Regions from separate parts of the Streptomyces sp. NPDC047043 genome, predicted to be linked through region 1. Evidence: riboswitches for the same ligand, from Rfam matches in the RefSeq annotation. Region 1 holds a riboswitch; each other region holds the start of a gene.

What was found. Region 1 has a riboswitch for cyclic di-AMP ahead of ABZ880_RS17990 (NlpC/P60 family protein). Riboswitches for the same ligand answer to the same signal wherever they lie in the genome.
Region 2: linked by a shared signal. The riboswitch ahead of ABZ880_RS40135 (M23 family metallopeptidase) and the one ahead of ABZ880_RS17990 (NlpC/P60 family protein) in region 1 are both predicted to bind cyclic di-AMP.
Region 3: linked by a shared signal. The riboswitch ahead of ABZ880_RS32810 (M23 family metallopeptidase) and the one ahead of ABZ880_RS17990 (NlpC/P60 family protein) in region 1 are both predicted to bind cyclic di-AMP.
Region 4: linked by a shared signal. The riboswitch ahead of ABZ880_RS11880 (transglycosylase family protein) and the one ahead of ABZ880_RS17990 (NlpC/P60 family protein) in region 1 are both predicted to bind cyclic di-AMP.

What each region holds. Positions count from the first base shown of each region.
Region 1 covers NZ_JBEYVO010000010.1:233,357-240,257, reverse strand. The annotation lists gene ABZ880_RS18005 (hypothetical protein) at 1-883, shown strand, start outside; gene ABZ880_RS18000 (LysR family substrate-binding domain-containing protein) at 901-1,698, opposite strand; gene ABZ880_RS17995 (DUF5997 family protein) at 1,757-2,161, shown strand; cyclic di-AMP (ydaO/yuaA leader) riboswitch at 2,360-2,534, shown strand; gene ABZ880_RS17990 (NlpC/P60 family protein) at 2,591-4,030, shown strand; gene ABZ880_RS17985 (LysR substrate-binding domain-containing protein) at 4,034-4,600, opposite strand; partial or broken gene ABZ880_RS17980 (MFS transporter) at 4,627-5,718, shown strand; gene ABZ880_RS17975 (response regulator transcription factor) at 5,849-6,490, opposite strand; gene ABZ880_RS17970 (sensor histidine kinase) at 6,517-6,901, opposite strand, start outside.
Region 2 covers NZ_JBEYVO010000031.1:157,504-164,404, reverse strand. The annotation lists gene trmB (tRNA (guanosine(46)-N7)-methyltransferase TrmB) at 1-175, shown strand, start outside; gene ABZ880_RS40145 (PrsW family intramembrane metalloprotease) at 248-1,567, shown strand; gene ABZ880_RS40140 (aldo/keto reductase) at 1,607-2,554, opposite strand; gene ABZ880_RS40135 (M23 family metallopeptidase) at 2,619-3,635, opposite strand; cyclic di-AMP (ydaO/yuaA leader) riboswitch at 3,647-3,804, opposite strand; gene ABZ880_RS40130 (PP2C family protein-serine/threonine phosphatase) at 4,029-5,126, opposite strand; tRNA gene ABZ880_RS40125 (tRNA-Met) at 5,234-5,307, opposite strand; gene ABZ880_RS40120 (dihydrofolate reductase family protein) at 5,412-6,542, opposite strand; gene ABZ880_RS40115 (MarR family transcriptional regulator) at 6,635-6,901, shown strand, end outside.
Region 3 covers NZ_JBEYVO010000023.1:122,215-129,115, forward strand. The annotation lists gene ABZ880_RS32795 (DNA topoisomerase IV subunit A) at 1-453, opposite strand, end outside; gene ABZ880_RS32800 (pitrilysin family protein) at 700-2,094, shown strand; gene ABZ880_RS32805 (pitrilysin family protein) at 2,091-3,479, shown strand; cyclic di-AMP (ydaO/yuaA leader) riboswitch at 3,693-3,856, shown strand; gene ABZ880_RS32810 (M23 family metallopeptidase) at 3,870-4,634, shown strand; gene ABZ880_RS32815 (GntR family transcriptional regulator) at 4,822-5,514, shown strand; gene ABZ880_RS32820 (HPr family phosphocarrier protein) at 5,654-5,935, opposite strand; gene ABZ880_RS32825 (GNAT family N-acetyltransferase) at 6,145-6,901, shown strand, end outside.
Region 4 covers NZ_JBEYVO010000006.1:234,874-241,774, forward strand. The annotation lists gene ABZ880_RS11860 (SurA N-terminal domain-containing protein) at 1-497, shown strand, start outside; gene ABZ880_RS11865 (nucleoside triphosphate pyrophosphohydrolase) at 584-1,552, shown strand; gene ABZ880_RS11870 (cytochrome P450) at 1,575-2,870, shown strand; gene ABZ880_RS11875 (transglycosylase family protein) at 3,014-3,970, shown strand; cyclic di-AMP (ydaO/yuaA leader) riboswitch at 4,165-4,351, shown strand; gene ABZ880_RS11880 (transglycosylase family protein) at 4,356-5,042, shown strand; gene eno (phosphopyruvate hydratase) at 5,331-6,617, shown strand; gene ABZ880_RS11890 (septum formation initiator family protein) at 6,765-6,901, shown strand, end outside.

The DNA.
Region 1 (6,901 bases):
GACCTGGGAGGGCTGGAGCGACGACGACTGCCACACCTCCCTGATCCCCATGGGCGTGACTCTCGTCGAGCAGCTTCTCGCGCAGAACGTCCGCGTCATCTACAAGCCGCACCCGCTCACCGGCCGCCGCTCCGCCGAGGCGGCCGCCGCGGACCGGGCCGTGCGTGACCTGCTCGCCGCCGCCAACGAGCGGCACGAGCCCGTGGGGGCTCAACTCGCCTCGGCCGAACGGCGGTTGACGGAGATCCGGGCCCGGCTCGACGAGGTGTCGGGGCAGCACGACGGCGACTACGTCCAGCAGACCCGTGACGCGCGCGTCCCCGACCGCGGCGGCGCGGCCGAGTGGCACGAGCTGCGCGCGGAGTGGCACCGGCTCTTCTGGGAGAGCTCGGGCCCGGTCCGGCACCACGTGATCACCGAGCAGCTGCCGACGTTGTACGACTGCTTCAACCAGGCGGACGTCCTGATCAGCGACGTCTCCTCGGTGGTCGCCGACTTCGTCGCGAGTCTCAAGCCGTATGTGCTGACCAACGCGCTGGGCCTGCCCGACGAGGAGTTCCGGGCCGCGTACACCACTGCCGGAGGTGCTTATCTCCTCGACCGCGAGTGCACCCGGCTGCCGGAGATCCTGGGCTCGGTCCGCGAACCGCACCACGACCCGATGGCCGCGCACCGCCGCGTCCTCAAGGAGTACGTCCTCGGCCCGGACCGTCCCGCGTCCATGGAGCGGTTCAACACCGCGGTCAACGCACTGGCCGAACGGTCGGCGGCGGAGACGGCAGGCGAACGGGGCGCGGCCGACCGGCACGCGGCACAGAGGGCGGTCGAACTCGGGCCGGCCGACCGGACCGAGCTGGTCGGCCTGGTCGACCCCGCCGGGTGAGCCTGCCGGACGTCGGCCTACGACCTGCGTCGCGGCTTTCCGCGCTTGGCGGGCTTGGCGCCCTTGGAGCCGGCCGTACCGCCGCGGGGGTTCCGGGTGGTCGCCTTCCCGGTCGTCTTTCCGCTCGCCTTCGGCGTCGTCTTCGCAGCCGCGGATTTACGGCGCGGCTGGCCGGCCTTGTCCTGGGGCTGAGCCGACGGTGACTGTCGGCCACGGGAGCTGTTGACCGTGCGGCCGCGGACGATGCCGATGAAGTCCTCGACCATGTCCGTGGTGGCCTCCTCCGGCCACGACAGGGCGACGCCCGACTGCGGGGCGTCCACGACCGGCCGGTAGGTGAGGTCCCTGCGGTGGTGGAGGCGGGCCAGCGACTGGGGGACGACCAGGAGGCCGACGCCCGCCGCGACCAGTTCCACGGCGTCCTCGGTGGTGGCGGGGCGCTCGAAGGCGGGCTCGCCGGGCGGCCGGTCCCAGTCGAGGACGTCGTCGAGGGGGTGGAGGACGACCTCCTCGGCGAGGTCGTCGAGGGTCACCTCGTCCGCCGCCGTGATCACGTGGTCCTTGGGGACCACGACCACCGTCGTCTCGGTGTAGAGGGGGATCGCGCTGAAGAACGTACGGTCCACCGGCAGCCGCACCAGCCCCGCGTCGGCCGTACCGTCGCGCAGCACGCCGGAGGCCTCGGCGGCCGGTACGGCGAGGAGGGTCAGCGGGGTGTCGGGCAGGCGCTCGTTCCAGATCCGCACCCACTTGGCGGGCGTCGTCCCCGGGACGTACGCAAGCCGGAACACTGGGGGTGCTTCCGAGCCTGGCATTCCGCCAGGTTACCGGCCGTGGTCGGCGGGCCCGCACGCGCTCGTTACCCTGGACGGCATGAAGTCGCACCAGACCACCCAGACGATGAAGCCCGCGACCGCGGCGAAGAAGCTGGGTGTGTACCTCGAGGCCACCCCCGCCGAGTTCCGGGAGGGTGTCGTCTCGCGCGCCCAGCTCGACGCCTTCCAGGCCGATCCGCCTCAGTGGCTGCGCGAGCTGCGGGCCAACGGTCCGCACCCCCGCCCGGTGGTCGCGGAGAAGCTGGGCATCTCCATCTCGGGTCTCGCCCGCGGCGGGATCACGGAGCCGCTGACGACCGAGCAGATCGAGGCCCTGAAGCAGGAGCAGCCCGAGTGGCTGGTGAAGGAGCGCGCCACCCAGGCCGAGGTCCGCAAGGAGGGGGCGCGCATCAAGAAGCGCAACGCCGAGCGCGCGGCCGGCGCCGACCACCCGCGATCCTGACGTCCCGGAGTCCGGGCCGCGACAGTCCGTCGCCGCCCGGACTCCGTGCGTATATGAAGGGGCGGATCTGACGGCGCATCAAGACGAAGGTCACAAAAGCGTATCGGACATTCCGCCCTTCAACCTTCACACGAGCCGCACAAGTTGGCTAGCTTGGCATCAGGCCGCTCGAGTCACTCCGGCGAACCCCGTCGGGAAGCGCGGCCTCCGCCGAGTCCGGTGCGCCTGTGTGGGCAGCCGGAGCCGGGGACCCAACCGAATCATGGGGTGAATCGGCCCAACTGCCCTTCGGGGCAAGGGCCGTAGGGCAATCCTTCCGGAACGACCGCCCGAACCCGACAGCTAACTCGGTAGGCGGAGTACGGAAGGAGTACGGCTCCCATGGCGCCGGAACGATCGTCGCGTCCTGGAGGCACTGGCCTCCCCGGTATGCGCAACTCCGCCCTCGCCACGGCGGCCCTCACCTCGGTGGCGCTGCTGTCGCAGACCGCCGACGCCGCACCGCTCACGGGGGACGAGGGACCCAGCCGCGAGGACGTCCGGCAGCGCGTGAGCAGCCTGTACGACCGGGCCGAGGACGACACCGGCCAACACAACCTGACCCGCATCCAGCAGGCGGCCAAGCGCGGCCGCGTCACCCCTGCGGGCGGGGGCAGGCGCTCGGATCCCGACCTCGACAACGTCACCAGGCAGTGGTTCGACGGGGCGCGGGCCTCGCTGGGCCCGACGGTGCCGGCGGTGCTGCCGTCCGATCGCACGCCGGCCCGCCCGGCCGAGACCCGGCGCGCGCGTCCGGCGGAGCGCGCAGGGGACGGCCGTACCGGCCGTGAGCTGGAGGCTGCCGCGCGGGCCCTGCCCCAGTTGCCCGCGGCAGGCGCCCGCCGTCCGGTCGCCGAGCTGACCGCCGGACCCGCGACCGCGCTCCCCGCCGTGCCGGCCCCGCGTCAGGAGACCGCCCCCGCCCTGCCCGCAGCCCCCGAGTCGAAGCAGTCCTCGCTGCGGAAGTCCAAGCAGGAGAGCCAGCGCAAGATCGCGGCCGCCAGCGAGCTGCTGTACCGCTACACCGCCCAGCAGACCTCGCTGCCGCGCCCGGTCCTCGACCCGCGACCGGCCCAGGACACCTGGCAGACGGCCGTGCAGCAGAGCGCGCCGCTCGCGGCGATCGAGCAGCCGCAGCCCGCCTGGGCGACCACGGCGCAGCAGGCCGTCGTGCAGGCGCAGCCGGCCCAGGGCGGCTGGCAGGACCCGGTGGCGCAGGAACAGGCCCGCCGTGCGGCCGACGAGGCGTGGCGGCTGCAGCAGCCGTCGGTGCTCGACACCGGCGTGCCGATGGCCGAGCAGTGGCGCCCGCAGGGGCAGACGGTTCTGGACACCGGCGTGCCCATGACGCGGGAGTGGCGCCCGCAGGAGCAGACGGTCCTCGACACCGGCATACCCATGACCCAGGACTGGCGCGCGCAGCAGCCGTCGGTGCTCGACACCGGTGTCCCGGCGCCGCAGACGCCCATCGGCACCAAGGCCGACCGGGCCGTCGCCTTCGCGCAGGCGCAGATCGGCAGGCCCTGCCTGTGGGGTGCGGTCGGGCCGGAGTCGTACGACAACGCCGGTCTCACCCAGGCCGCCTGGAGGGCCGCCGGGGTCGCCCTGCCGCGGTCCACGTCCGAGCAGGCGAGCACCGGCACGGTGATCCCGCTCGCCGAGAGCCGGCCCGGGGACCTGATCTTCTTCCACGACAACTTCAGCCACGTCGGCCTCTACACCGGCAACGGCATGATGATCCACGCGCCCGGCCCGGGCTCGGTCATCCGCGAGGAGTCGATCCACAACGCCGGGGAGGCGGCGATCCGCATCGCCGTACGGCCCGCGTGAGTCTCAGGAACGCCGCTCGAGCCGCGACACCAGCAGCTCGGTGAACTGCGAGGCCGCCCACGCGAGTCGGCGGCCGAGCATCGTCCGGACCTGGGCCTCGCGCTGCCGGAAGACCGGGTGGTCCACCCGTACGTGCACGACGCCCTCGGTGCCCTCGTCCAGGTCGCCGAGATCACCGACGAGGGCGATGCCGCCGCCGCAGCGCACGAACTCGTACAGCGGGGCGAGCGCGTCGCACACCAGGGCGGGCCGGACCGTGAGTCCCTCCAACTGGGCGCCGATGTCGAACAGTTCACGCTGACTGGTGCCGGCCGAGCCGAGCGCGAGCGGGTGGGCGCACAGCTCGGCGAGGGTGATCCGCTCCCGCCCCGCCAGCCCGTGCCCGACCGGGACGATCGCCGCGACCGGGATGACGACGGCGCACTCCACCCGCACGTCGTGCTGCGGGCCCATCGCATAGGTGGCGGCGACGTCGGCGATGCCCTCGGCCACCCGCCGGGTCGCCTCCTGGCGGTGCACGATGTCCAGGCGGAAGGTGACGTCCGGATGCGCCCGCCGGAAGTCGGCCATCGCTCCCGTTACTCGTCCAGACCCACGCGGTGTTCGGGGTGACGTACCTGATCCGCCCGGTCGGCGGGCTGGTGCTGGGTGCGTACGCGGACCGGCGCGGGCGCAAGAAGGCGCTGATGCTGTCCATCCGGCTGATGGTCGTAGGCACGCTGCTGATGGCGTTCATGCCGGGCTACGGGACGCTCGGCATCACCGCGACCGTCGGCATCGTCCTGGCCCGGCTGCTCCAAGGCTTCGCCGCGGGAGGGGAGTTCGGCGCGGCGACGTCCTTCCTCGTCGAGCAGAACGCGGCGCGCAAGGGGTTCCTCGGCAGTTTCCAGTTCGCCAGCCAGGGGCTGTCGACACTGCTGGCGGCGGGTTTCGCGGCCGGGCTGACCGCGATGCTGTCGGACGCACAGATGACGTCGTGGGGCTGGCGGGTGCCGTTCGTGTTCGGACTGCTGATCGGGCCGGTGGGCTACTTCGTGCGCCGCTACGTCGAGGAGTCCCCGGCGCTGAACCAGGAACGCGCACCGCGCTCCCCCGTCCTCACCGTGTTCCGCGACCACCGGGGCGGCCTGCTGATCGCGGGCGGTGTCCTGGTGGTGTCGACCGCGCTGAACTTCATCCTCCAGTACCTGCCGACCTTCGGCATACGGGAGTTGGGCCTGGACGACTCCCTCTCCTACGTCGCTCTGTTCGTCACCGGCGCGATCCTCACCCTCGGCACACCACTCGTCGGCCTGCTCGCCGACCGGTACGGCCGGCTGCGCATCATGCTGCCGGCCGCCCTCCTGATCGGCGCCGCCGCGGTCCCGCTGTTCGTGTGGCTCACGACCTCGCCGTCGTTCCTGACCCTCACCCTCTGCATGGCGGCTCTCGGTCCGCTGAAGGCGGCGTACTTCGGGGCGCTGCCCTCGGTGATGTCCGACGTGTTCCCGGTGCGGGCGCGGGCGACCGGCCTGTCCTTCAGCTACAACACCACGGTCGCCGTCTTCGGCGGCTTCACCCCGACGATCGCGGCGGCCCTGGTCACCACGACCGGATCACGCGTCTCACCGGCGTACTACCTGCTGGCGGTCGCCGTACTGAGCGCGACCGCACTGGCCGCGGGTGCGCGCACGCACGGCATCCGGTGAGTCTCGGGACGCGTCGGGTTCGAGCGCCGGATCAGCGGCAGGCCGCCGCCTCGAAGCCGAGCCCGCTCCGCACCCGGCCGCACCGACTGCCGGCGCTGCGGCCATGGTCCCGGTTCGGGGCGCACGCCCGTCACAACTGCCCGTCCAGTTCCAGCAGTCCGAGCCGCACGGCCTCGCTGACCGTGCCTGCCCGGTTCTCGGTGCCGAGCTTGCGGTAGATCCGCACGAGGTGGGTCTTGACCGTGGCCTCGGTGAGGAAGAGGGCCGATGCGATGGCCCTGTTGCTGTGGCCCTGGGCGAGGAGGCCTACGACCTCGATCTCGCGGTCGCTGAGGACCGGGCCCGCGTCGGCTGCGGTGCCGACGAGGCGGGCGGCGGCTTCCGGGGCCAGGCCCATGCCGCCCGCGGCCGCGGCGCGTACGGCGCGGAAGAGTTCCTCGGGCGGGCCCGCCTTGAGGATGTAGCCGCGGGCGCCCGCCTCCACGGCCCGTACGACATCGCCCCGGCCGCTGGAGCTCGTCAGCACCACGACGTTGACGCCGGGCGCCGCGGCGGTGATGCGGCGGGTGGCCTCGATGCCGCCGAAGCCGTCGTCCGCGGCGCCGGCGTCCGACAGGCGCAGGTCCATCAGGACCACGTCCGGCCGCAGGCGCTCGGCAAGCCGCACGGCCTGCCTGCCGTCGCCGGTCTCCTCGACGACGTCGAAGCCGGGCTCGCCCTCCAACAGGGCGCGCAGTCCGGCCCGTACGACAGTGTGGTCGTCCACGATCATGACCCGCAGCGGCGGGGCGTCCTCGCTCACCGGGCGCCGATCAGGATGCGCTCGTCGACGGGGAGGACCGCGCGGATGCGGGCGCCGCGTCCGGGTGCGCTGTCGACGACGAGCGTGCCGCCGAGGGTGCTCAGCCGGTCGCGGGCGGCGGCCAGTCCGAAGCCGCGGTCGGTGGCCTTGGGGAGGGTGGAGTGCGGGTCGAAGCCCGTTCCGTCGTCGCGGACTTCAAGGGTCGCGGTGGCGCCGTCCCGGTAGGCGAGGGTGACGTGGATGTGCGTGGCCCCGGCGTGCTCGCAGGCGTTGGCCAGCAGGCCCTGGGCGACTCGCAGCAGGGTCACGGCCTGTTCGGCGGGCAGCGGGAACGGCTCGCCCTGTGTGCGGAAGGTGATCCGGGGTGCCGCGGCGGTCGGC
Region 2 (6,901 bases), on a different contig from region 1:
TCCGGAGTTCGAGAACACGCAGCCCGAGGGCGGTTTCGCGCCGCGTCCCGACTTCCGGCCGCTGACCCGTTTCGAGGGCCAGGGACTGGACAAAGGACATGTCGTGAACGACCTGCTCTTCCGTCGCGTACAGCACCGCGTACCGCCTCACCACCAGCCCCCCACCGGCGCCTGACAGCCCCTCGCCCCTGCGGGTGGGCCGGACATACCGTCGCGGGTGGCGCCCTCCCTCGTTAGGGTCAATGCCGTGGCCACCTATCCCTCGTACCCGACGCATCCGCCGCACCCCGGCGGCCCGGCCGGCGGTGCGCTCAGGCACGCTCACTGGTGGCAGCGCAGATGGGTGCGGTACGGCGCGCTCATCACCCTGCTCGCGCTCTCCGGGCTCGTCATCCTCGCCCTGGTCCGCGAACAGACCGGCACCGAGGGGTTCCTGGTCGGGCTGGGGCTCGCCGTCCTGCCCGTGCCGCTGCTCATGGCCGCCTTCCGCTGGCTCGACCGCGTCGCCCCCGGGCCCTGGAGAAACCTGCTGTTCGCCTTCGCCTGGGGCGCCTGCGCGGCGGCGCTGATAGCGATCGTCGCCAACAGCTTCGCCACGAAGTGGATAGCGACGGCGACCGCCGACCCGTCCAGCGCGGACACCCTCGGCGCGACCGTCATAGCGCCCATAGTCGAGGAGTCCGCGAAGGCCGCCGCCGTCTTACTCGTCTTCCTGTTCCGCAGACGGGACTTCACGGGGATCGTCGACGGGGTGGTGATAGCAGGGGTCACGGCCACCGGCTTCGCGTTCACCGAGAACATCCTCTACCTCGGTACCGCCTTCGGGACCGACCAGCTCACCGGCGACCGCGGCATCGCCTCCGTGACCGCCGCGACGTTCTTCGTGCGCGTCATCATGTCCCCGTTCGCGCACCCGCTCTTCACCGTCCTGACCGGCATCGGCTTCGGCCTGGCGGCGCTCTCCGCGGAACGCCAGCACCTGCGCCGCGTGATCGTCCCGCTCTCCGGCCTGCTGCTCGCGATGAGCATGCACGCGATCTGGAACGGCTCCTCGACCTTCGGCGAGTACGGCTTCTTCGCGGTCTACGCCGCCTTCATGGTCCCCGCGTTCGGCCTGCTGACCTGGCTGGTCATCTGGACCCGGCAGCGCGAACTGCGCACCGTCCGCGAGGAACTGCCCGCCTACGCCGTCGCCGGCTGGCTCACCCCGGCCGAGCCCTACGCCCTCGGTTCGATGCGGGCCCGCCGGCTGGCCCGCCAGTACGCCGCCCACCACTTCGGCAAGCACGCGGCCAGGGAGGTCGCGCAGTACGAGGCGTACGCGACCTCCCTGGCGTTCCTGCGGCACCGGGGGCGCCGTGGCCGCGCCGGCGCCGACTTCGTCGTACGGGAACGGGAGTTGCTGCACGAGCTGTGGAGCCGGCGCGAACTGGCGCGGCCCGCGCTGGACCACGCGGCGCGGGCCACGGCGCCCCCGGTGCCCGTGGTGGCGCCGCCCTGGCCGATGTACGGGGTGTACGGGTACCCGGCGATGCCGAATCCCGCGTACAACCCGTACCGGTCGTAGTACTCGGAAAGAACGGGCGCAGTACGCGAAAGGCGGGCGTCAGGCCGACGCCGCCGTCAGGCGGGCGACCTCCGCCTCGGTGAGCGTCAGCTCCCCCACCCCCAGCAGCGCCGGCAGCTGCTCCACCGTGCGCGCGGAGGCGATCGGGGCGGCCACCGTCGGCTGGGCCGCGAGCCAGGCCAGTGCCACCGTCGCGACCGGGACCGCACGGGAGCCGGCGACCTCGTCGAGGGCGGCCAGGACCTTGCGGCCGCGTTCGGTCTCCAGGTGCTTGCCGGCGCCGGCCTGCGCGCGGGCGCCCTCGACCGTCGTCCCGGGGCGGTACTTGCCGGTGAGGAAGCCCGAGGCGAGGGCGAAGTACGGGACGGCGGCCAGGCCGTACCGCGCGGCCAGGTCCTGGCGTCCGCCCTCGTACGTCTCGCGCGAGACCAGGTTGTAGTGGGGCTGGATGGCCACGTACTTGGCCAGGCCCTCGCGGTCGGAGAACTCCAGGGACTCGGCGAGCCGCTCGGCGGAGATGTTGGACACGGCGATGTAGCGCACCTTGCCCGCGCTCACCAGCTCGTCCAGCGCGCCGATGATCTCCTCGACCGGCACTTCGGGCCTGTCGAAGTGGGTGTAGTAGAGGTCGATGTGGTCGGTGTCGAGGCGGCGCAGGGAGGCGTCGGCGGCGGCCTTGATGTTGGCGGCGGTGAGGCCAGGGAAGTCGGGGTGCTGGCTGACCTTCGTGGCGATCACGACGTCGTCGCGGTTGCCGCGCGCCTTGACCCACTTGCCGATGATGGTCTCGGACTCGCCGCCCACGTTGCCGTCGACCCACGCCGAGTAGGAGTCGGCGGTGTCCACGAAGTTGCCGCCCGCGGCCGCGTAGGCGTCGAGCACGGCGAAGGAGGTGGCCTCGTCGGCGGTCCAGCCGAAGACGTTCCCGCCGAGGGAGAGCGGGAAGACCTCGAGGTCGGAGGAGCCGAGCTTGCGAAGAGAAGTCATGTACTACGTCAACGGGCGTGCCGGAACAGTCCATTCCGACACGCCCGCAAAGATCCCGTAAACGTCAGGGGTTGAGGCCCTTGCTGCGCAGCCACGTCATCGGGTCGATGCCGGTGGACTGGCCGTTCGGGTGGACCTCGAGGTGGAGGTGCGGGCCGGTCACGTTGCCGGTGGCGCCGATGCGGCCGATGACATCACCCGTGCTGACCTTCTGGCCGACGCTCACGCTGATCGACGACTGGTGGCAGAACCACAGCTCGGTGCCGTCGTCGAGGGTGAGGATCGTGCGGTAGCCGTACGAGCCGGCCCAGCCGGCCTCGGTGATGGTGCCGCTGTGGATGGCCTTGATGAGCGTGCCCGTGGGGGCCGCGAAGTCGAGGCCCGTGTGGTAACCGGAGGACCACATGGAGCCGGCCTGTCCGAAGGTGCCGGTGATCGTGTACGACACGACCGGCAGCTTGAACTGCTTGGCCAGCTCGGCCAGGCGCGCGGCCTCGGCCGCCTTCTTGGCCTCCGCCTCCGCCTTCTCCTTGGCTGCCTCGGCCTTGGCCGCGGCCTCCTTCTCCGCCTTGGCGGCCGCGTCGTCGACCTGCTTGGCGAGGGCCGCCTCGGTGGCCGACTGGGCCTTGCTGTCGATCTGCACCTGCTGCGACTCGGCCTGCGCCATGATGCGGTCGCGCAGCGCCTCACCGGCACCCTGGGCGCCCTGTGCGGTGTCCGCGGAGGTCACGGCGACATCGCTGAGCGCCGTGGCGGAGCCCTTGGGAGCGTCGGCGGAGTCGCCGAACACGGAGGGCAGATCGGGCATGGAGATGGACACCGGCGGCTTGCCGGTGTTGGCGCTGGCCATGCCGCCCGCGCCGACGGCGGCTATGACGCCGACGCCGAGAACGGTGGAGCTGCGGGCGAGTCCCCCGCCGCGCTGCTTCGCCACACGATGCCGACCGCGTACCGGGCGGAGGGAGTCCTCGGTGGGGTTCCACTCCTCCCACGGGCCCTCGTCGGTGCGGGGGCCGGCAAAGCCGAAGGGCTCGGTACTCGGCACGAACGGGGCTGCCGGGGCAGGCGGGTTGGACGCCACGTGGGCGTGCTCCTTTCCTTCCTTCTCGCCTACCGGGTTAGCTGACGGGTTCGGAGCAGGAAGGTCTCCTACGCGCGTATACCTGCCGTGCTGCCACGGCGGTATCAGCGCGATTCACCCCAGGGTGGTGGTTCCCCGGTTCCCTTGCGGGATTCGGCGCGTGCGCACGGAGCCGCCTCTTGTGACGGCTGGGACGACCGCGCTGCGTTATCGAACGTTAATAGACCCGGGGTGCCGATTCCAAGCTGTTCCACTTGATCATTAACCTTTCTGGCCAGGACGTACGGGCCAGGAGCGGCGAAAATCGGGCGAGTTGGCCACACCTCAGAAACCTCACAGGTGTTGACGGTATGTCAGTTGGTATGCGGAGGGAGGTCGCCCGATCACACGCGGTCACATTCGGTCAGGAGTCGGCCGTCGTACGGCGAGCAGCGCCATGTCGTCGGTCGTGCCGCCCCCGGTGTGCCGGCGCACTTCGTCCGCGAGGCGGGCGAGCAGCGCACCGGGGTCGTGGAACACCCGGCCGGTGAGCCGGTCCGCGGGGTCGAAGAAGACCCCGTGCTCGTCCCGCGCCTCGGACAGCCCGTCGGTGTAGAGCAGCAGCGTGGTCCCGCCGGCGAAGTCGGTCTCCTCGGCGCGGTCGGGCCAGACCCCCAGGTCGGCCATGCCGAGCGGCAGGGCGGGCTCACGGGAGTGCAGGGTGTGCACGGTGCCGTCGGGACACAGCAGCAGCGGGGGCGGGTGGCCGCGGGTGACGATCCGCAGGATGCCGTCGCCGTGCGGGAGTTCGGCGAGCACGGCGGTCGTGAACCCCTCGAACAGCTCGATCCCCTCACGCCGCACCGCCTCGCGCGCCAGCGCCCGGTCCAGCCGCTGCGCGACCGCCTCCAGCGTGGCCTCCTGCTCGGCGGCCTCGCGGAACGCCCCGATGACGACGGCAACGGCGGCCACCGCCCCCATCCCCTTTCCCCGCACGTCGCCCACGACCAGCCGTACGCCGTGCGGGCTGTCCTGCACCGCGTACAGGTCGCCGCCGATGAAGGCGCCCTCCTGCGCCGCCTCGTAGCGCGCGGCGATGGCGAAGCCCCCGATCCGCTCGGCGGGTTGGGGCAGTACGGCGCGCTGGGCGGCCTCGGCGATCTCGCGCTGCGAGGCGAGCTGCTCGCGGCCGCGGCGGACGAGGAGGTTGATCAGGACGGCCAGCACGGCGACCGTCACCACGGTCGCCAGCTCGGTGATCGAGTCGACGTGGAAGAGGATGCCGAGCTCGAGATGGATGGCGACGACGAGGAGCACGGACGCGATGCCGGTGAGGACGGTGCCCCGGCGCGAGTAGAGCGGGGCGGCGACCAGGGGCGCGGCGGTGAAGAGCGGGCCGGCGGTGAACTCCGACGGGGTGAGGTAGTCGTAGATCGCCCCGCCGACGAGCAGCAGCGGTGGGAGCATGCGGGCGAAGGTGCGCGCGTACGAGATCGGCCCCTCCTGCTCCACGGCTCCAGATTTCCGGGAGCGGGAGCGGGACGCGAGCCGTGGAGGCCGATCGGGGGAAACACTCAGGGCCGGAGTCCAGTGACTGGACTCCGGCCCTGAGCCTTGAGTAGCGGGGACAGGATTTGAACCTGCGACCTCTGGGTTATGAGCCCAGCGAGCTACCGAGCTGCTCCACCCCGCGTCGGTGTGTCACCAGCATACGCCATCCGCGGGGCTGTCAGCACACGGGTTGTTCGCGGGCCGGTCATGCACGGTTTCCGCGACCCGGTCATGACCTGCGGCGGCTCAGGCGAGCAGGTGGCTGTTCGGTGCCTTGGCGCGGTTCTCGTGCTCCGGGAGTACGACCACCTCGACGCCCTGCGCGGCCAGCAGCCCGCTGCCGTCGGCGTCCTCGACGAACGTGTCCGGCTCCCGCCAGGCGGTGACCACGCGCCGTACGCCCGCGTCGAGGATCAGCCGGGAGCACGGCTTGGGGCGGGAGGCGCGGTGGGCGCAGGGTTCCAGGCTGCTGTAGACCGTCGCCGACGCGAGCCGCGGGTCGGCCGGGTCCAGCTTGGCCAGGGCCGCCTCCTCGGCGTGGACGACCGGGTCGTAGCCCTCGCGCGAGTGGCCGCGGGCGAGCTCCGTGCCGTCGGCGGCGACGATCACCGCGCCGACGCTGAAGGCCGTGCGGGAGGGCGGGCACTCGGCCGCCAGTTCGCAGGCGAGGGCGAGCCAGTGGTGGTCGGCGGCCGAGGGGAGGGCGCCGGTGCCGGGGGCGGTGGGCTCGTAGCGCATGAGGACCACGTCCTCGATCCGCCGGGTCTCGACCAGGCGCAGACGGCCGCCCTGGTAGGTGCCGGGGCCGAAGAGGCGGGGGGCCTTCGGGTCGCCCACGAAGAGGGGGGCCAGAACGAGCTGGAGTTCGTCGGCGAGGCCGTGCTGGAGGAGCTGGGTGTGAATCGTGCCACCTCCCTCGACCATCAGCCGCCGCACTCCGCGCACGTCGTGCAGGTGCGTCAGGAGGCGGCGCCAGTCGAGGTCGGGGCCGAGCGGGGCGATGTCGGCTGCGACGCCGAGGGCGCGGGCCCGCTCGGCGCCCTTGTCCGTCGTAAAGACGATCTTCTCGCCGCCCGTGTGCCAGAACTTCGCCGTCGGGTCGAGGTCGCCGGAGCCGCTGACCGTGACCTTGAGGGGGTACTCCGGCTTTCCGGCGGCCACGCGGGCTGCGCGGCGCTCGGGCGAGTTGACCAGCAGGCGCGGGTTGTCGGCACGGATGGTGCCGGCGCCGACGAGGATCGCGTCGACGGACGCCCGCACCTCGTCGACGCGGTCGAAGTCGGCCGGGCTGGACAGCAGCAGGCGCTCGGGGCCGGTGTCGTCGAGACAGCCGTCGAGGGAGACGGCGGCGGACAGCAGGACGTACGGGTGGGGCATCGACGCGCTCTCCCTGCGAGGCGGGCGGGGTGGGGTGCCGGGGTGTGACGGCGGGTCTTGGTTCAAGTTTGAAACAAACCTACACTGGTGCCATGACGACTCGCTGGCTCAGCCCGAAGGAGATGCGCGCCTGGCGCGCGTACGTCACCGCGACGCATCTCCTGGAGGACGCGCTCGACCGGCAGCTCCAGCAGGACGCCGGCATGCCGCACCTGTACTACTCCATCCTGGCCAATCTCTCAGACGAGCCGGAACGGCGGCTGCGGATGACGGATCTGGCCGAGCGGACGCAGATCACGCGGAGCCGGCTGACGTACGCGGTGGCGCGGCTGGAGAAGGACGGGCTGCTGCGGCGGGAG
Region 3 (6,901 bases), on a different contig from region 1:
GTCGATCGACTCCGTCATCAGGCTCGTCGCCTGGGCTTGGCGGCACTCGGTGTACCGCATGGCGGCCGGCGGGTCGTCGTTGCCCAGCGAGCCGAAGTTGCCGTGGCCGTCGACGAGCGGCACGCGCATGGAGAACGGCTGCGCCATGCGCACCAGGGCGTCGTAGATCGACGCGTCGCCGTGCGGGTGCAACTTACCCATGACCTCGCCGACCACGCGCGCGCACTTCACGTATCCGCGGTCGGGGCGCAGCCCCATCTCGTTCATCTGGTAGACGATGCGGCGGTGCACCGGCTTGAGGCCGTCGCGGGCGTCGGGCAGGGCTCGGGAGTAGATGACCGAGTACGCGTACTCGAGGAAGGAGCCCTGCATCTCGTCGACGACGTCGATGTCGAGGATCCGCTCCTCGAACGAGTCGTCGGGCGGCGGGGTCTTCGTGCTGCGGCGGGCCATCGCTGCCGGCTCCTTGCTGAAGCGTGAACGGGTTCTGACGCGGACCATTGTGGACCGTGGCACTGACAACGCGGACGAGGACCTGGTGTCGGGCCTCGGTTCCCGGCGTGGCCGAAGGCTACGCGATCCGCTGTGGGCGTACGTCCTGCGGGAACTTCGCCGAGGCTGCGCACGCTTGCATACAGTGGCAGGACCGGCAGGAAAACCGCGGTTTCAACCACCGCACCCGCGATCGAAGGGACGTACATGCCCATGGGTCACACGGCCACAGACCAGGCAGGCTCCGGAGGCCTGACAGCGACCGAGCACCGCCTGGCCAACGGCCTGCGCGTGGTGCTCTCCGAGGATCACCTGACCCCGGTCGCGGCGGTGTGCCTCTGGTACGACGTCGGTTCGCGGCACGAAGTCAAGGGACGAACCGGCCTGGCTCACCTTTTCGAGCACCTGATGTTCCAGGGCTCGGGACAGGTCAAGGGCAACGGACACTTCGAACTGGTCCAGGGCGCGGGCGGTTCGCTGAACGGCACCACCAGCTTCGAGCGCACCAACTACTTCGAGACCATGCCCACCCACCAGCTGGAGCTCGCCCTCTGGCTGGAGGCCGACCGCATGGGCTCCCTGCTCGCCGCCCTCGACGACGAGTCCATGGAGAACCAGCGGGACGTCGTCAAGAACGAACGCCGGCAGCGCTACGACAACGTGCCGTACGGCACGGCGTTCGAGAAGCTCACCGCTCTCGCCTACCCGGAGGGCCACCCCTACCACCACACCCCGATCGGCTCGATGGCCGACCTGGACGCGGCGACCCTGGAGGACGCGCGCGCGTTCTTCCGTACGTACTACGCGCCGGGCAACGCCGTCCTGTCGGTCGTCGGCGACATCGATCCGGAGCAGACGCTCGCCTGGATCGAGAAGTACTTCGGCTCCATCGCCGCGCACGACGGCAAGCCCGCACCCCGCGACGGTTCGCTCCCGGACGTCATCGGTGAGCAACTGCGCGAGGTCGTCGAGGAGGAGGTCCCCGCGCGCGCGTTGATGGCCGCCTACCGGTTGCCGCACGACGGCACGCGCGCGTGCGACGCGGCCGACCTCGCACTCACCGTCCTCGGCGGCGGCGAGTCCTCCCGCCTCTACAACCGGCTGGTACGGCGCGACCGTACGGCCGTCGCCGCCGGCTTCGGCCTGCTGCGGCTGGCCGGAGCGCCCTCCCTGGGCTGGCTGGACGTGAAGACCTCCGGTGACGTCGAGGTGCCGGTCATCGAGACCGCCATCGACGAGGAGCTCGCCCGGTTCGCCGAGGAGGGCCCCACGGCCGAGGAAATGGAGCGCGCCCAGGCCCAGTTGGAGCGCGAGTGGCTGGACCGGCTCGGCACGGTCGCGGGCCGCGCCGACGAACTGTGCCGGTTCGCCGTCCTGTTCGGCGACCCGCAGCTCGCCCTGACCGCCGTCCAGCGCGTCCTGGAGGTGACACCGGAGGAGGTCCAGGAGGTCGCCAAGGCCCGCCTGCGGCCCGACAATCGCGCGGTGCTGGTCTACGAGCCGGTCTCGGGAGAGATCGCCGAGGACGCGGATCCGCCCGAAGACCCCGAGGCCGAGGCCACGGTCGAAGCCGGCGACAACAACAAGGAGGCGGCCAAGTGACCGAGCTCGCCACGATGCAGTTCCACCCGCAGCCCCAGGCGGGCGAGGCCAAGCCCTGGGCCTTCCCGGCACCCGAGCGCGGCGCGCTCGACAACGGCCTGACCGTGCTGCGCTGCCACCGCCCCGGCCAGCAGGTCGTCGCCGTGGAGGTGCTCCTGGACGCGCCCCTGGAGGCCGAGCCGACCGGCTTCGACGGTGTCGCCACGATCATGGCGCGCGCCTTCTCCGAGGGCACCGACAAGCACTCCGCCGAGGAGTTCGCCGCCGAGCTGGAGCGCTGCGGCGCCACCCTCGACTCGCACGCCGACCACCCCGGCGTCCGGATCAGCCTCGAAGTGCCGGCCTCCCGCCTCGGCAAGGCGCTCGGTCTGCTCGCCGACGCCCTCAGGGCGCCCGCGTTCGCCGACAGCGAGGTCGAGCGGCTCGTCCGCAACCGCCTCGACGAGATCCCGCACGAGCTGGCCAACCCCTCCCGCCGCGCTGCCAAGGAGCTCTCCAAGGAGCTGTTCCCGACGACCTCGCGCATGTCACGCCCGCGTCAGGGCACCGAGGAGACCGTCGAGAAGATCGACTCCGCGGCCGTACGGGCCTTCTACGACCGGCACGTCCGGCCCGCCACGGCCACCGCGGTCGTCGTCGGCGACCTCACCGGCATCGACCTGGACGCGCTGCTCGGCGAGACCCTCGGCGAGTGGACGGGCTCCAAGGCCGAGCCCCGCCCCGTGCCGCCGGTGACCGCCGACGACACCGGCCGCGTGATCATCGTGGACCGTCCGGGCGCCGTCCAGACGCAGCTGCTCATCGGCCGCGTCGGCCCCGACCGGCACGACCGCGTGTGGCCCGCGCAGGTCCTCGGCACGTACTGCCTGGGCGGCACCCTCACCTCCCGCCTGGACCGCGTCCTGCGCGAGGAGAAGGGCTACACCTACGGTGTGCGCGCGTTCGGCCAGGTCCTCAGGTCCGCCCCGGACGGCTCGGGCGCCTCGATGCTCGCCATCAGCGGCTCCGTCGACACCCCCAACACCGGCCCGGCGCTCCAGGACCTGTGGACGGTGCTGCGCACGCTCGCCGAGGGCGGCCTCACCGACGCCGAACGCGATGTCGCCGTACAGAACCTCGTCGGGGTGGCGCCGCTGAAGTACGAGACCGCGGCGGCCGTCGCGAGCACGCTGGCCGACCAGGTCGAGCAGCACCTGCCCGACGACTACCAGGCGACGCTGTACCAGCAGCTCGCCGCGACCGGCACCGTGGAGGCCACCGCGGCCGCCGTGAGCGCCTTCCCGCAGGACCGCCTGGTGACCGTTCTCGTCGGTGACGCGGCGCAGATCAAGGAGCCGGTCGAGGCCCTCGGCATCGGCGAAGTCACCGTCGTGGCAGCCGAGTAGAGGCCCGGTCAGCCGCACGCGCGCGTGGGGGCCCTGGTGACTGATGAGTCACCAGGGCCCTCTTATGTCCGAATTGAAAGAGAATTGAAGGAGAGTTGCGTGTTTGCCCTGTGGGATGCGCTACAAAGACCCTGATCCGTTTGGGAATTGAAAGCGGCCCCGCTTAGCGTCGTCCGGGCTGTCCGTCAGGCACCGCGCCGCACCCGCGGCACCGGACAGCCATCGCCGAGTCCCCGTACGGCGCGAGCCAGGGGAGCCGGGGACCCACCGCAGTCCCTGGGGTGAATCGGACGCCCGCGCGTGCAGCGAGGGGGTCCGTAGGAGACCTTCCTGCTCCGAACCCGTCAGCTAACCCGGTAGGCGAGAAGGAAGGAAAGGACAAGCCACTACATGGCGTTCACCCGCGCCACCGGGAAGCACCGCCGTCCCAGCCGGACGCACCGCACCACCAAGCGCGCCGCCGGCGTCGCGGCCCTCGCCACCACCGGCGTCGTCGGTGCCCTGGCCGCCCCCGCACTCGCCGCCGAGACCTCCGTCGAGCAGACCGGCCTCACCCCCGTCATCACCATCGGCGACACGCTCGCCGACAAGATCGACGCCCAGGCCGACGCCCAGAAGCAGGCCGCCGAGGAGGCCGCGCTCAAGAAGGCGGCCGCGGAGGCCGCGCGCGAGAAGGCCGCCGCGAAGGCCAAGCAGGAGCGCGAGGCCAAGGAGCGTGCCGCCCGCGAGGCCGAGCGCAAGCGCCTCAACACGTTCGTCGCGCCGATATCGAACTCGTATGTCTCGACCGGCTACAAGGCGAGCAGCAGCCTGTGGTCCTCCGGCAGCCACACGGGCATCGACTTCCACGCCGCGAGCGGCACGACCGTCCACGCGGTGGGCTCCGGCACCGTCGTCGAGACCGGCTGGGGCGGGTCCTACGGCAACCAGATCGTGATCAAGATGAACGACGGCACGTACACCCAGTACGGCCACCTGTCGTCCATCGGAGTCTCGGTGGGCCAGAAGGTCACCCCGGGCCAGCAGATCGGTCTCTCCGGCGCGACCGGCAACGTCACGGGACCGCACCTGCACTTCGAGGCCCGTACGACCCCCGAGTACGGCTCGGACATCGACCCGCTCGCCTACCTGCGCTCGCACGGTGTGAACGTCTGACGACGGACCGCAGGATCCACTGAAACCCCGGCTCCCCGAGCCGGGGTTTCGTCGTTTCTGTCGCCTTGCTGTCCAAAAAATATCCATGGATTCCGGCCCGCCGTCGGAAATTCCGGCTCCGTGCAATAGAGTCACGGAACACACGTCAATCATCGACGTTTCACGGGGATTAAGTCGGAGGTCGGTCATGCGTATTCCGGCGCACTCGGTGTGCACGGCGATCCGGGACGACATCGTCGCCGGTGTCTACGAGCGCGGCAGCCGGCTCACCGAGGAACTGCTCGCGCGCCGCTACGGCGTCTCGCGCGTCCCCGTGCGCGAGGCCCTGCGCACTCTGGAGGCCGAGGGCTTCGTGGTGACCCGGCGGCACGCGGGCGCGTGTGTGGCGGAACCGACCGAACAGGAGGCCGCCGACCTGCTGGAGATGCGCATGCTGCTGGAGCCGCTGGGTGCCTCCCGGGCCGCCCAGCGGCGCACCGAGGCCCACCTCAAGGTGCTGCGCGGTCTGGTCAGACTGGGCCAGGAGCGGGCCAGGAGGGGCAACAGCGAGGATCTGCGCTCCCTGGGGGGCTGGTTCCACGAGACCCTCGCACAGGCCTCCGGCAGCCCCGCCCTGACCTCGATGCTGACCCAGCTGCGGCACAAGATCGCCTGGATGTACACCGTGGAGGCGCCCGCCAACCCCGTGGAGTCCTGGGCGGAGCACGGCGCGATCGTCGACGCCGTGGCCCGCGGCGACAGCGAACGCGCGCGGGCGGTGACGACGCTGCACACCGAGCGCTCGAGCGCGGCGCACCGGCTGCGCTTCGGCGGACCGGACCGCGCAAACGGTGTGAGGAACTCGCAACATGCCGTAAACATGTCGAGCCTGCGGCATTAACACGGGCGCCGTATACAAAGAGGAGAGAATTCGCGGGGGATTATTTCTGCTGCCCGCGATCGAGAATTCTGCAGCCCCGGTACGGGAAATGCGAAGGGCCCGCCCGATAATTCGGACGAGCCCTTCTGTGGTGCCGTGATCAGACGGTCTCGGGAAGCTCCTCGAGGCCTTCGGAGACGAGCTTCGCCAGACGGTCGAGGGCGATGTCCGCACCCTCGGCGTCGGAGGCGAGGACGATCTCCTCGCCGCCCTGGGCGCCCAGGCCCAGGACCGCCAGCATGGAGGCCGCGTTGACGGGGTTGCCGTCGGCCTTGGCGATCGTCACCGGGATACCTGCGGCCGTGGCGGCCCGGACGAAGATGGAAGCGGGGCGGGCGTGGAGGCCCTCGGCCCAGCCGACGTTGACGCGGCGCTCAGCCATGTGATGCTGCCCTTCACTGTCTCAGGGTTGTCTAGACCAGTTTCCCACACGTGAAGCATGCCCGGAGCGGTCCTTCGTACCGTCCGGAGTGAGTGGTCGGACCGCGGCCTCGGCCCGACTTCCGTCCTCTTGCGTTCTCCACGGACTGCTGTGCGTTCTCCACAGACTGCCTCGCGCCGTTGTCGGACGCGAGCCGTACTCTGGGGCCCATGCAGACCTCGCCGGACCGGCACGAGTACCCCGCCCACTGGGAGGCCGACGTGGTGCTGCGCGACGGCGGCACCGCACGCATCCGGCCCATCACCGTTGATGACGCCGAGCGCCTGGTCAGCTTCTACGAGCAGGTGTCGGACGAGTCGAAGTACTACCGCTTCTTCGCGCCCTACCCGCGTCTGTCCGCAAAGGACGTCCACCGCTTCACGCACCACGACTTTGTGGACCGGGTGGGACTCGCGGCCACCATCGGCGGCGAGTTCATCGCCACCGTACGCTATGACCGCATCGGCGCCGATGGCATGCCCGCGTCGTCGCCTGCCGACGAGGCCGAGGTCGCCTTCCTCGTCCAGGACGCCCACCAGGGGCGCGGCGTCGCCTCCGCCCTCCTCGAGCACATCGGCGCGGTCGCCCGGGAGCGCGGCATCCGCCGCTTCGCCGCCGAGGTGCTGCCCGCCAACACCAAGATGATCAAGGTGTTCATGGACGCCGGGTACACCCAGAAGCGCAGCTTCGAGGACGGCGTCGTACGCCTGGAGTTCGACCTCGAACCCACCGACCGCTCGCTGGCCGTTCAGTACGCGCGCGAGCAGCGGGCCGAGGCGCGGTCCGTGCAGCGGCTGCTGGTGCCCGGCTCGGTCGCCGTCGTCGGCACCGGCCGCACACCCGGGGGAGTGGGCCGCAGCATCCTCGACAACATCAGGGACGCCGGCTTCACGGGGCAGTTGTACGCGGTGAACAAGGCCCTCCCCG
Region 4 (6,901 bases), on a different contig from region 1:
CCCGGGTGAACGAGGTGCGCACGGCACAGCGCGCGGCCGTGTCGGACGACGCGCAGTACAAGCAGGCCGTCGCCCAGACCGGCAGCCTCACCCGCGACACTCTGCACGGCATGGTCCTGGACCGGGTGCTGCACCGCGCCGCCCAGGACGCGAGCGTGACCGTCTCCCCCAAGGAGATCCAGCAGATGCGCACCGGCCTGGAGCAGCAGGTCGGCGGCTCCAAGGCCCTCGAGACGGCCTGGCTGCAGCAGTACGGCGTCGCCCCGCAGCGCCTCGACGACAACCTCCGCCTTCAGCTCGAGGCCCAGAAACTCGCCCAGAGCCTCGGCACCGACACCAGCAAGCCCGCCTTCTGGAACGCCCTCTCCAAGGCCTCCAAGGAACTGAACGTCGACCTCAACCCGCGCTACGGCACCTGGGACGTCCAGAACAGCAGCCGGGTCGACGCGAAGACGCCGTGGGTACGCGAGGTCACTGCCACGCAGCAGAAGGCGTAACGGCACGGCGGTTCCTGAAACCGGGTCGTCCGCCCGGCCTGTGGATAACTCGTGGGGCTGTCGGTGACGTGCGTTAGCTTCGAACCGTGAACGCAACCAGCCCCGAAGCCGCCCCCGGCCGCATCGTCCTGCTCACCACCAGCCACCGCGTCGCGCCCGGCCTGCTGTCCTGGCCCGCCTGGCAGGCGCTGCACGCCGCCGACCGCGTGCTGTGCGCGGACGGTGCGCACCCGCAGCTGCCGTATCTGCGGGAAGCGGGCATACGGGTGGACGAGGCGAGCCCGACAGCGGAGGAACTCGTGGCTGCCTGCGCGGGCGGCCGCACGATGGTCGTGGTCGCGACGGGCGAGGGCGAACCGACCCTGACCGACGGCCTGGCCCGCCTGGCCGGCTCCGGCCGCGTGCAGATGCCCGAGCTGGAACTCCTCCCCGCCTCCTACGACCTGCCCGGCGCCCGTCTCCTCGACCTGGTCCAGGTCATGGACCGCATCCGCGCCGAGTGCCCCTGGTCCTCCCAGCAGACCCACAAGGGACTGGCGAAGTACGGCATCGAGGAGGCGTACGAACTCGTCGAGGCGATCGAGGAAGGCGACCGCGACGAACTGCGCGAGGAACTGGGCGACGTCCTGCTCCAGGTCGTCTTCCACGCCCGCATCGCGGAGGAGGACCCGGACACGCCCTTCTCCATCGACGACGTGGCGGCCGGCATCGTCACAAAGCTCATCCACCGCCACCCGCACGTCTTCGGCGACGAGACGGCGTCGACGCCGGAAGAGGTCAAGGAGCACTGGCTCCGAACGAAGGCGATAGAGAAGCAGAGAAAGTCGCTGACGGACGGCATCCCCCTGGGCCAGCCGGGCCTGGCACTGGCATCGAAGCTGGCGTCGCGGGTACGGACGGCGGGGCTGGAGGTGCCGCTGCCGAAGGGCGAGGGCATCGGCTACGAACTCCTGGCTCTGGCGGTGCGCGCCGAGGCGGAGGGCGTGGACCCGGAAGCGGCACTGCGGGCGGCCGGGCGGGCCTACCGGGATGCGATCAGGGAGACGGAGGGCTGAGATCGCCAGCTAACGTCGAGGTGTGACCAACCAGCCCGCCCCCGACCCTCATGCCCCCGAACTCTTCACCTGGGAGTTCGCCACAAACCCCTACCCGGCCTACGCCTGGCTCCGCGACCACGCCCCCGTCCACCGCACCCGACTCCCCAGCGGCGTCGAAGCCTGGCTGGTCACCCGCTACCAGGACGCCAAACAGACCCTCGCCGACCCCCGCCTCTCCAAGAATCCCGCGCACCACGACGAACCCGCCCACGCCAAGGGCAAGACCGGCATCCCGGGGGAGCGCAAGGCCGAGTTGATGACGCATCTGCTCAACATCGACCCGCCGGACCACACCCGCCTCCGTCGACTGGTGAGCAAGGCGTTCACGCCCCGCCGCGTCGCCGAGTTCGCCCCCCGGGTCCAGGAGCTCACCGACCACCTCATCGACCAGTTCGCGGCCAAGGGGGAAGCCGATCTCATTCACGAGTTCGCCTTCCCGCTGCCCATCTACGCGATCTGCGACCTGCTCGGCGTCCCACGCGAGGACCAGGACGACTTCCGGGACTGGGCGGGGATGATGATCCGGCACGGCGGCGGGCCGCGGGGCGGTGTCGCGCGGTCCGTGAAGAAGATGCGCGGCTATCTCGCCGAGCTGATCCACCGCAAGCGCCAGGCCCTCCCCGAAGCCCCCACCCCCGGCGAGGACCTCATCTCCGGCCTCATCCGCGCCTCCGACCACGGCGAGCACCTCACCGAGAACGAGGCCGCGGCGATGGCTTTCATCCTGCTGTTCGCCGGCTTCGAGACCACTGTCAATCTCATCGGAAACGGGACGTACGCCCTTCTCACCCACCCCGAGCAGCGCCACCGCCTCCAGGACTCCCTCGTCGCCGGCGAAAGCGGCCTCCTCGAAACCGGCGTCGAGGAACTCCTCCGCTACGACGGCCCCGTGGAACTCGCCACCTGGCGCTTCGCCACCGAGCCGCTCACCATCGGCGGACAGCACATCGCACCCGGCGACCCCGTCCTCGTCGTACTCGCCGCCGCCGACCGGGACCCGGAGCGGTTCGCCGATCCGGACACCCTCGACCTGGCCCGCCGTGACAACCAGCACCTCGGGTACGGCCACGGGATCCACTACTGCCTCGGCGCACCGCTCGCCCGGCTCGAAGGCCAGACCGCGCTCGCCACACTCCTCACCCGGCTCCCAAACCTCCAACTTGCCCAGGACCCCGCCGAGTTGAGGTGGCGGGGCGGGCTCATCATGCGCGGACTGCGTACGCTTCCGGTCGAGTTCACCCCGATTGAGCCACTGCATCCCCCCGGTCAAAGGTGAAACGCCCTCTACTCTGTGATCTTCACGTGATCTACGCGGCATTAACTTGTGACAAGTGATCGAGTGCCGATACGTTCACGGATCAACGACGGCGCCCGAGTTCCATGCGCCGCGGTCATTGCTGTCTCGCGAAAGGCCTCCGCATGCTCTCCGGGAACGGTCGTCACCGTCGCCCCCGCCAGGCTCCGGCACTTCTCGTCGCGGCCGGAGTGACCGGCTCCGCCATCGCCATCCCGCTCCTCGGGGCAGCGAGCGCGAACGCCGCCGACGGCACCACCTGGGACAAGGTGGCGAACTGCGAGACCGGCGGCTCCTGGAGCGAGAACAGCGGCAACGGCTTCTACGGCGGGCTCCAGCTCTCCCAGAAGAACTGGGAGAAGTACGGCGGCCTCGACTACGCCCCGAGCGCCGACCTCGCCAGCCGCAACCAGCAGATAGCCGTCGCCGAGAAGCTCCTCGACGACCAGGGCGTCGGCGCGTTCCACACCTGCGGTCTGACCTCCGGGCTGAGCAAGAGCTCGGGCTCGGCCGACGTCGACACGGGCATTCTGGGCGACAGCTCCGATTCGTCCAGTTCGTCTGATTCTTTGGACGGTTCGGGCTCGACCGGTCTGTCCAACTCTTCGGGCGAGTCGTCGAGCAACTCGTCCGACGGCACGTCCTCGGCGGACAAGTCGGCCTCGCCCTCCACCTCTCCCGACTCCTCCGCGGACTCCAAGGGCAACTCCAGCAAATCGGACAAGTCGGCCTCGCCTTCCGTCTCTCCGTCCGATGCGCAGTCGGCCGACAGCTCATCCACAGGCCGGACGAACAGTGACGACTCGGACAAAGCCGAGCAGGCTGCGGGCTCTTGGGCCCTCGTCGACACCGGCGCGACCGGCACCGGCCGCCATCGTGGCGCCAGCGCCGACGAGTCCGCCGCCGACAGTCGTACGGACGACACGTACACCGTCCATGCCGGCGACACTCTCGCCTCCATCGCCGACTCCCTTGACCTGGACGGCGGATGGCGCGCGCTCTACGCCGAGAACAAGAAGGCCATCGGTACCGACCCGAACCACATCTTCGCCGGTCAGACCCTGCAACTCCCTGCCGAATAGGGCGAAAAGCAGAGGGAGTTCGCGTCACACTTCGCGCCGAATGTCCGCTTTGGCGAAAGTGTGGGATGAGTCTCAGAAGCCCTGATCGTCTTTGAAATTCCCCGGATTCCCTGTCTACGGTCGTCACCGCTCGTCACCACGAGCCCCGGCTGCCGCAACGCCGAATCCTGCCAGCGGCCGTACGGGAACAGTCGTCGCGTAAAGCGCCGTAGGCAGGAGCGGGGGACCCAAGGTAAGTGCCGGGTCCGGCAGTTGAGGCCGTATGGCCGAAGGCAGCCGGAACCGGCTTGGGGTGAAGTCGTGCACCGGGAGGTGCGCGGCAGGGCAACTCAACCGGCCCTAACCCGACAGCTCACCTCGCAGGCGTCGGTGAGGGGATCCTTCCATGCTGTTTTCCGGCAAGGGCAAGCACCGTCGTCCGTCCAAGGCCACCCGCGTCGCCGCGCTCGCCGGCGTCACCGGTGTCGCCATCGCCGCCCCGCTGATGGCGGCCGGCAACGCCTCCGCCGCCACCGCCTCCGAGTGGGACGCCGTCGCCCAGTGCGAGTCGGGCGGCAACTGGTCCATCAACACCGGCAACGGCTACTACGGCGGCCTGCAGTTCTCCGCCTCGACGTGGGCCGCGTACGGCGGCACGAAGTACGCCTCCACCGCCAACCAGGCCAGCAAGGCGCAGCAGATCGAGATAGCCGAGAAGGTCCTCGCCTCCCAGGGCAAGGGTGCCTGGCCGGTCTGCGGCAAGGGTCTGTCCGGCGCCACGTACAGCGGTTCCAGCAGCTCCTCCAGCTCCTCGAACTCGGGCAGCACCAGCACCCGCTCCTCCGAGCAGAGCGCCTCCCGCTCCTCCGAGCGTCCGACTGTCAAGAAGTCGACGAAGACCGTCACCACCCCGACCGGCAAGAAGGTCAAGAAGGGCGACGGCGAGTACAAGGTCGTCAAGGGTGACACCCTCAGCTCCATCGCCGAGAAGCACGGCGTCAAGGGCGGCTGGCAGAAGCTGTTCAAGCTGAACAAGGACATCGTCGAGGACGCCAACCTCATCTACCCGGGCCAGCAGCTGCACCTCAAGTGACAGCGGGCCGGTAGCTGAACCACAGCGCCCTGACAGCCGTGTCCTTCACTATGGAGGACACGTGAGGGCCTCCCCCGTCCCCACGGGCTCCCCGCTCCGGTGCGTGTTCCCCCGTACGCACCGGGGCGGGGCTCTTTTTGCGCCCACGCTTTGTTCCGTTCGGAAACAATTTACTCTCGGTTCCGCTCAAGGGGTGGTCGGCAGCGTGGCCGATCGGCCGGAGACGGTTAGGCTCGTCTCGCAGAGCCACTGCGCTACTGCCGTAGCCGCGTCACATCCATGAAGGAGATGCTCGTGCCGTCCATCGACGTCGTCGTAGCCCGGGAAATCCTGGACTCCCGAGGCAACCCCACGGTCGAGGTCGAGGTCGGCCTCGACGACGGCAGCACGGGTCGTGCCGCCGTCCCGTCCGGCGCCTCGACGGGTGCCTTCGAAGCCATCGAGCTCCGCGACGGTGACCCCAACCGCTACCAGGGCAAGGGTGTCGAGAAGGCCGTCCTCGCCGTCATCGAGCAGATCGGCCCGGAGCTGGTCGGCTACGACGCCACCGAGCAGCGTCTGATCGACCAGGCGATGTTCGACCTGGACGCCACCGACAACAAGGGCTCCCTCGGCGCCAACGCCATCCTCGGCGTCTCCCTCGCCGTCGCCCACGCCGCCTCCGAGGCCAGCGACCTCCCGCTCTTCCGCTACCTGGGCGGCCCGAACGCGCACCTGCTGCCGGTGCCGATGATGAACATCCTGAACGGCGGCTCGCACGCCGACTCCAACGTGGACATCCAGGAGTTCATGATCGCCCCGATCGGCGCGGAGTCCTTCTCCGAGGCGCTGCGCTGGGGCACCGAGGTCTACCACACCCTCAAGAAGGTGCTGAAGACCAAGGGCCTGTCCACCGGCCTCGGCGACGAGGGCGGCTTCGCCCCGAACCTGGACTCCAACCGTGCCGCCCTCGACCTCATCCTCGAGGCCATCAAGGAAGCCGGCTACGCCCCGGGCGAGCAGATCGCCCTCGCGCTCGACGTCGCCGCCTCCGAGTTCTACAAGGACGGCAAGTACCTCTTCGAGGGCAAGGAGCGCTCCGCCGCCGAGATGACGGAGTACTACGAGGAGCTCGTCGCGGCCTACCCGCTCGTCTCCATCGAGGACCCGCTGTTCGAGGACGACTGGGCCGGCTGGAAGGTCATCACCGACAAGCTCGGCGACAAGGTCCAGCTCGTCGGCGACGACCTGTTCGTCACCAACCCGGAGCGCCTGGCCCGCGGTATCGAGGACGGCGCCGCCAACGCGCTGCTCGTGAAGGTGAACCAGATCGGTTCGCTCACCGAGACCCTGGACGCCGTCGAGCTCGCCCAGCGCAGCGGCTTCAAGTGCATGATGTCCCACCGCTCCGGCGAGACCGAGGACGTCACCATCGCCGACCTCGCCGTCGCCACCAACTGCGGCCAGATCAAGACCGGCGCCCCGGCCCGCTCCGAGCGCGTCGCCAAGTACAACCAGCTGCTGCGCATCGAGGAGATCCTCGACGACGCCGCGGTGTACGCGGGTCGTTCGGCCTTCCCGCGCTTCAAGGGCTGAGCCTTCCCGAACGTCCGCTCTGCGGACCACGGGCACAGTAAGGGCTGACCCAACCAGGTCTAAGCCTTAGCCAGTCGTACGTACGTCCCCGTACTCGGTCCCGTACCGTGTGCGGGGACGTACGCGCGTGTGAAAGGGGAAGCGGAGATGGCCGTGAAGGACCGGGACCGTTTCTCCACAGCGACCAGGATCAGGCTGCTCGGCGAGCAGACCGCGGCCCGCGTCTACCGCTCCCAGACCAAGCGGCAGGCCCGCCGCTCCCGGCTGACCGGCCGGGCCGCGCT